DNA from 3 places in the Aggregatibacter sp. genome. Region 1 is predicted to be linked to each of the others. Evidence: riboswitches for the same ligand, from Rfam matches in the RefSeq annotation. Region 1 holds a riboswitch; each other region holds the start of a gene.

Region 1 (2,204 bases):
CTTGGAAATGTTGATTCTATGCCGTATTTTCCAAGGATTAGCGGCAGGCCCGATTATTCCGCTGTCTCAGAGTTTGCTACTCAATAACTATCCTTCGGAAAAACGGGGCATGGCATTGGCATTTTGGGCAATGACCATTGTAGTTGCACCGATTTTCGGTCCCATTCTCGGTGGTTGGATCAGTGATAATTTACATTGGGGGTGGATCTTCTTTATTAATGTGCCCGTTGGACTGTTCATTATCAGTACCAGTTGGAAAATATTAATGCCACGAGAAAGTAAAATTCAGCACCAACCTATTGATACGGTGGGACTAGTCTTATTGGTGTTAGGCGTAGGCTGCTTGCAATTAATGCTGGATCAAGGACGTGAGCAGGATTGGTTTAACTCCACTGAAATCATTATCCTTGCCGTCATTTCCGCCGTAACCTTAACCGCGCTTGTCATTTGGGAACTGACGGACGACAACCCTGTGGTGGATATTTCCTTATTCAAGCAACGCAATTTCACTGTGGGCTGTTTATCCACCAGCTTGGCATTTTTAATTTACCTCGGCTCCGTCGTATTAATTCCCTTGTTGTTGCAACAGGTTTTTGGCTACACCGCCACTTGGGCCGGCTTAGCATCAGCGCCCGTAGGACTGTTCCCGATTTTGTTATCCCCTCTTATCGGTAAGTTTGGACATAAAATCGATATGCGTATTTTGGTGACCATCAGCTTTGTAGTCTATGCCGTTACCTTTTATTGGCGTGCCGTTACCTTTGAACCGGGCATGAGCTTTGCCGATGTGGCACTGCCGCAAATGGTACAAGGGTTAGCTGTTGCCTGTTTCTTCATGCCGCTCACCACCATTACGCTGTCTGATTTACCGGCGCACAAAATGGCCTCAGCTTCCAGTTTGTTTAACTTTTTGCGAACCCTCGCCGGTTCTATCGGCACTTCCCTTACTACATTCTTGTGGTATAACCGTGAAGCCGTTCACCACTCACAACTGACTGAAGCCATTACCCCGTATAACCCGAACGCACAACAGTATTACCAGATGATGGAGCGTTTTGGCATGGGCGAAGAACAAACCTCTTCTCTGCTTGCCCGTAACATTACATCGCAAGGGTTTATCATCGGCGCCAACGAGATTTTTTGGTTATCTGCCGTGCTGTTTTTGGTGTTATTTATATTGGTCTGGTTTGCCAAACCGCCTTTTGGAAACCGACATTAAAGTGCGGTCCCCAAAAGAAATATTTTTCACTTTTATTTACAAATCAATAACAAACGCCTATAGTAATGCGCGTTAGTCGGGGTGCTCCGTTAGCTTAAATAATGGAGCTGAGAAATACCCGTGAACCTGATACAGTTAGCACTGACGTAGGAAACTAATGCACTTCACTCTGCTTCCATGGCTTATTTCGGCCGATTTTCCCCGTTGAGTTGTTAGCTGGTTTTGTTTTTCAATCTCACCAAGGATTAACTCAATGACCAAGCTTTCTAAAAATTATTCTCCCCTAAAAACATCCTTAAAAACGACCGCACTTTGCTTACTCCCAATGCTGTTTTATACACACAACGCCCAAGCAGAAGGCAAACTGACCATTTATTGCAGCGTGCAAAATGTGACCTGCGAAAAAGTCACGAAACGCTTTGCCGAAAAATACAACGTGGATGCTCAATTTGTACGAAACAGCACCGGCACCGTGCTCGGTAAAATCAAAGCAGAAAAAGAAAATCCACAAGCCGATGTATGGTTTGGCGGCACATTTGAACCGCACTTACAAGCCGCCGACCAAGGTTTACTCGCGACATACCGCTCACCATTACAAAAAAACATCATGCCACAATTTAAGAAATTAATGGATGAACGAGGCGATTACACGTCGATCATCTACTTAATGGAAGTCGCCATCGGCGTGAATACGGAAAAATTAAAACAGCTCAATATTCCGGAGCCAAAATGCTTTGCCGATTTACTCAAACCGGAATTCAAAAATCAAATTCAATATGCCGATCCCCGCGTGTCCGGCACAGGCTATTCTTTTCTGACGACATTAGTGCAGCTTTGGGGCGAAGAAAAAGCGTTTGATTACTTGAAAAAACTCAATGCTAATGTGGCACAATATTCCAAAAGCGGCTTAGCTACCGGCAATTTAGCTACCGGTGAAGTAGGCGTTGATATTGCCTTTATGCATGGCTATGTACGTGAAAAAGAC
Region 2 (2,204 bases), on a different contig from region 1:
CGCTTGTTCCTTATATTCCGACCGCCGGCGAAGTCAAAACCAAACCGACGCAACATTCCGTGAAAGAATTGTTGTCCATCGGGATTCAACCGGATGTGCTAATTTGCCGTTCCGACCGCATGATTCCACCGAATGAACGCGCGAAAATCGCGTTATTCTGTAACGTGCCGGAACGCGCCGTGATTTCATTGAAAGATGTGTCTTCCATTTACCAAATTCCGGCACTCTTGAAATCTCAAGGATTGGATGATTTTATTTGCAATCGTTTCCACTTAACTTGTCCGGAAGCCGATTTATCTGAATGGGAACAAGTGTTGTATCAACAAGCCAACCCGACAGGCGATGTCACCATTGGGATGGTAGGTAAATACACCGAATTGCCTGATGCCTATAAATCCGTAAACGAAGCGTTAAAACACGCCGGTTTGAAAAATCGCTTGAACGTCAACATCAAATACATCGACTCACAGGATGTGGAAACCAAAGGCGTAGACATCTTAAAAGGTTTAGACGGTATTTTAGTGCCGGGTGGCTTCGGCTATCGCGGTGTTGAAGGCAAAATTCTGACTGCCCAATATGCCCGTGAAAACAACATTCCGTATTTAGGCATTTGCTTAGGCATGCAAGTGGCGTTAATCGAATTTGCTCGTAATGTTGCCGGCATGAGCCATGCAAACTCTTCCGAATTTGACCGCACTTGTGAACAACCTGTGGTGGGATTAATTACCGAATGGCAAAATGCAGAAGGCAATACGGAAGTCCGCAGCGATGAATCTGATTTAGGTGGCACCATGCGTCTTGGCGCACAAAAATGCCATTTAGTAGAAGGCAGTTTAGCACGCAAATTATATGGTGCTGAAACTATCGAAGAGCGTCATCGTCACCGTTACGAAGTTAATAATGTCTTGCTTCCACAAATCGAAAAAGCCGGCTTGAAAGTGACCGGTTTATCCGCCGATAAAAAACTGGTGGAAATTATTGAAGTGCCTAATCACCCTTGGTTTGTTGCTTGCCAATTCCACCCGGAATTCACCTCCACGCCACGTGATGGGCATCCATTATTCGAAGGCTTTGTGAAAGCGGCAAAAACCAATCAGAAAAAATCCGACTAACGGCTTTCTGAAAAATTGAAATAAAAGTGCGGTCAGAAAAACTCTTAGATTTTTGACCGCACTTTTTGTTTACTCTCCGTGATCCACTTCACAAAAAATGGCTTATCCCCTTGTTATGACTCTTGCCTTTCACTATATTGAAACCCTCTTGTCGGAGTGCCGGAAGGCTGAGATCGCAATGAACGCGAGATCCGTGGAACCTGTGGGTTAATCCCCACGTAGGGAACAAGTTACCACCAGTTTGCATTTCATCACGCCTTCTACACAAGCCACTTTTTCTTCACCTTATCGGAGATTACCATGTCGGAAGCCGTGTCTCATTTATCAGAAATAACCCCACCCAACGCCCCTTTTGCGCCCACTGAATTTAAGTTGGGATTGTATGTTATCTTGGACAGTTATGAATGGGTTGAACGGCTCATTCACGCCGGAGTGAAAACCTTGCAAATTCGCATTAAAGATCGCTCAGCGGAACAAGCAGAAGAGGAAATCGCCCGCTGCATTGCCTTAGCCAAACAGCATCAAGTACGGTTATTTGTAGATGATTTTTGGCAGTTGGCAATTAAGTATCAGGCTTACGGCGTCCATCTTGGGCAAGAGGATCTACTCACGGCCGATTTAAACGCCATCCAACAAGCGGGACTGCGTCTCGGTGTTTCCACCCACAACCAGGAAGAAGTCGATCTGGTGTTACCGTTGCGTCCGTCCTATATTGCCCTCGGGCATATTTTCCCAACGCAAACCAAAGCGATGCCTTCATCGCCTCAAGGCATTGCCAATTTAGCGGCACAGGTGAAAAACGTAGGTAAGATACCGACCGTCGCCATCGGGGGTATTTGTGCTTCGCATTTTCCTGATATTTTACCCACCGGAGTGGGCAGCATTGCTGTGATTTCTGCCGTCACCAAGGCACAAGACTGGCAAAGTGCGGTGAAAAATTTACTGCAATATTTTGCCGAATAATGGCGCATTTTCGTTTACATTGATGGTGAAATAGCGCGAAAAATTTATCTTAAAATTGAACCGCACTTAAGATGACGGAAAACATGGCGTAAAATCAATTTGTCAGTAGTTTTTGCAAGACAAAAGAAC
Region 3 (2,204 bases), on a different contig from region 1:
TAAACAACGTGCCGCCGCTTTCAAATGGCATATAATTCACCTTGCAAAGTGGGAATTGCTGTTCAAATGCTTGTTTTATTTTCGGGCCGGCGCCCCAATCAGACGTAAAAGAATCGTAAGTATAAATATTCACGGTTTCTTCATAATGATTCGCCAATGCGGTGCCGGCGCATAAAGAAAGTGCGGTCAAAATTAACGTTGTTTTTTTCATGTGTCTGTTCCTCAGTCTAAATTACATTTTATTTTGATAAGCCCAATGATTAGTTGGCCCATGTCCATGACCGATATTTAACGGATGGCTGATTGCCGCCGTAATGTAGTCTTTTGCGGTTTTAATCGCCTGTTCCACGGAAACGCCTTTGGCAAGCTCCGCCGTCATACAAGCGGAGAACGTGCAACCCGTACCATGGGTTTGCGCTGTCGCATAACGTGGACTTTCTAAAGTAAATTGCACATCAGGGGTAAAAACCCAATCGCGACATACCGCACTTTGTGAATGCGCGCTGTGTCCGCCTTTAATCACCACCGTTTTCACACCTCGTTCCTGTAAAATTTTCGCCGCGTGTTGCGCCGTTTGATCGTCCATGACCTCCACGCCTGTCAGAGCCTTGGCTTCCGGCAAGTTCGGCGTAATCACATCTGCTAACGGCAATAAAAATGTATTCAAAGAATCGACCGCACTTTGTTGCAACAACGGCGCACCGCCTTTGGCGATCATAACAGGATCTAACACCAACGTACCGAAGTGATACTGATTTAATGCCTCAGCGACACATTCGATAATCTCTGCTGTGCCTAACATACCGATTTTAAAGGCGCTAATCGTGAAATCATCAGCAATCGCTTTCAGCTGGCTTTGAATAGTTTGAAGGGGGATGGCGTGAATATCAAAGACGCCTAAGGTGTTTTGCGCCGTGACGGCCGTAATCACCGAAGTACCAAACACACCTCGCATTTGAAATGTTTTTAAATCTGCCTGAATTCCGGCGCCACCACCGCTATCTGACCCAGCAATGGTCAACGCTTGCGCGACTTTACTCATAACGTCCTCCGCCATTTACCGGCACAGAACGACAAAACTCATATTGCATCATTGTTCCTTTTTTAATGAAAAAAGATAATCAGCAATAATGACGAATGAAGAAGATGTGGAGAAAAAGAAAGGAAGTATGATTTTCTCGTTAGTTTCCTACGTCAGTATTAACTGTATCAGGTTCACGGGTATGATCTCAGCACAAAGCACCCCGACTAATAACGAGATTCAGTCTATCTATTTTGCTGAGGAAGGGCAAGGAGATTGTAATATATCGACACATAGTCGTCCGAAGTTGGCTGTTTCTCCCCTGAAATTTCCCCTATTTCATGCTAAAGTTTATGCACCATTTTTCATAAGGATTCACTATGTCTTTTGTTGCTCAATTTGCCGATAAACTCCGTTCTCTCGCCGAGGTTTTAATTCACTCTTTTCCGGAAAAATTCGATTCCACCTTGTTTGAACAAATCGAACAACAAAGAGAAGATCCCACAACGAATATCGGGCAAATGGCGGTGGCGGTGGCGATGTCGGATTTTGTGGCGGAGGCGTGGCAGAAACAGCCTGCGTTTTTAGCAAAATGTTGGGAAAAACTACCGCACTTTGAGGACTGTGACCAGTACGCCGAGCGGTTGGACGAGGTGTTACAGCATGTGCAAACGGAAGAACAGTTTTATCGAGAATTACGTCTGTTTCGCGCCCGTGAAATGGTGAAGCTGAGTGTTTGCCAAAGTCTCAATTTTGCCACGGTGGAACAGGTTTTTATTCGCTTGTCACAACTGGCGGAAAGTCTGATTATTGGTGCGCGCGATTGGCTTTATGTGCGGGCTTGTGAAGAAATGGGTACACCGATGGATGCGCAGGGCAACGCGCAGCAGTTATATATTCTCGGCATGGGTAAACTGGGCGGTTTTGAACTGAATTTTTCTTCCGACATTGATTTGATTTTTACTTATCCAAGCCAAGGGGAAACCGTGGGGGCGCGCCGAAGCGTAGATAATGCGAAGTTTTTCACCCGTTTGGGGCAACGCTTGATTAACGCGTTGGATCAATACACTGCCGATGGCTTTGTGTACCGCACGGATATGCGTTTACGTCCCTTTGGCGACAGCGGCGCGCTGGCACTCAGTTTTAACGCCATGGAACAGTATTATCAGGATCAAGGACGCGA

The links. Region 1 has a riboswitch for thiamine pyrophosphate ahead of ACO5E4_RS06930 (ABC transporter substrate-binding protein). Riboswitches for the same ligand answer to the same signal wherever they lie in the genome.
Region 2: another riboswitch for thiamine pyrophosphate. It lies ahead of thiE (thiamine phosphate synthase); the one in region 1 lies ahead of ACO5E4_RS06930 (ABC transporter substrate-binding protein).
Region 3: another riboswitch for thiamine pyrophosphate. It lies ahead of thiD (bifunctional hydroxymethylpyrimidine kinase/phosphomethylpyrimidine kinase); the one in region 1 lies ahead of ACO5E4_RS06930 (ABC transporter substrate-binding protein).

Annotation. Positions count from the first base shown of each region.
Region 1 is NZ_DBHLAR010000009.1:42,208-44,411, reverse strand. It holds gene ACO5E4_RS06935 (DHA2 family efflux MFS transporter permease subunit) at 1-1,219, shown strand, start outside; TPP riboswitch at 1,287-1,389, shown strand; gene ACO5E4_RS06930 (ABC transporter substrate-binding protein) at 1,473-2,204, shown strand, end outside.
Region 2 is NZ_DBHLAR010000011.1:181,876-184,079, reverse strand. It holds gene pyrG (glutamine hydrolyzing CTP synthase) at 1-1,112, shown strand, start outside; TPP riboswitch at 1,255-1,354, shown strand; gene thiE (thiamine phosphate synthase) at 1,413-2,075, shown strand.
Region 3 is NZ_DBHLAR010000010.1:47,875-50,078, forward strand. It holds gene thiB (thiamine ABC transporter substrate binding subunit) at 1-211, opposite strand, end outside; gene thiD (bifunctional hydroxymethylpyrimidine kinase/phosphomethylpyrimidine kinase) at 233-1,042, opposite strand; TPP riboswitch at 1,170-1,257, opposite strand; gene glnE (bifunctional [glutamate--ammonia ligase]-adenylyl-L-tyrosine phosphorylase/[glutamate--ammonia-ligase] adenylyltransferase) at 1,402-2,204, shown strand, end outside.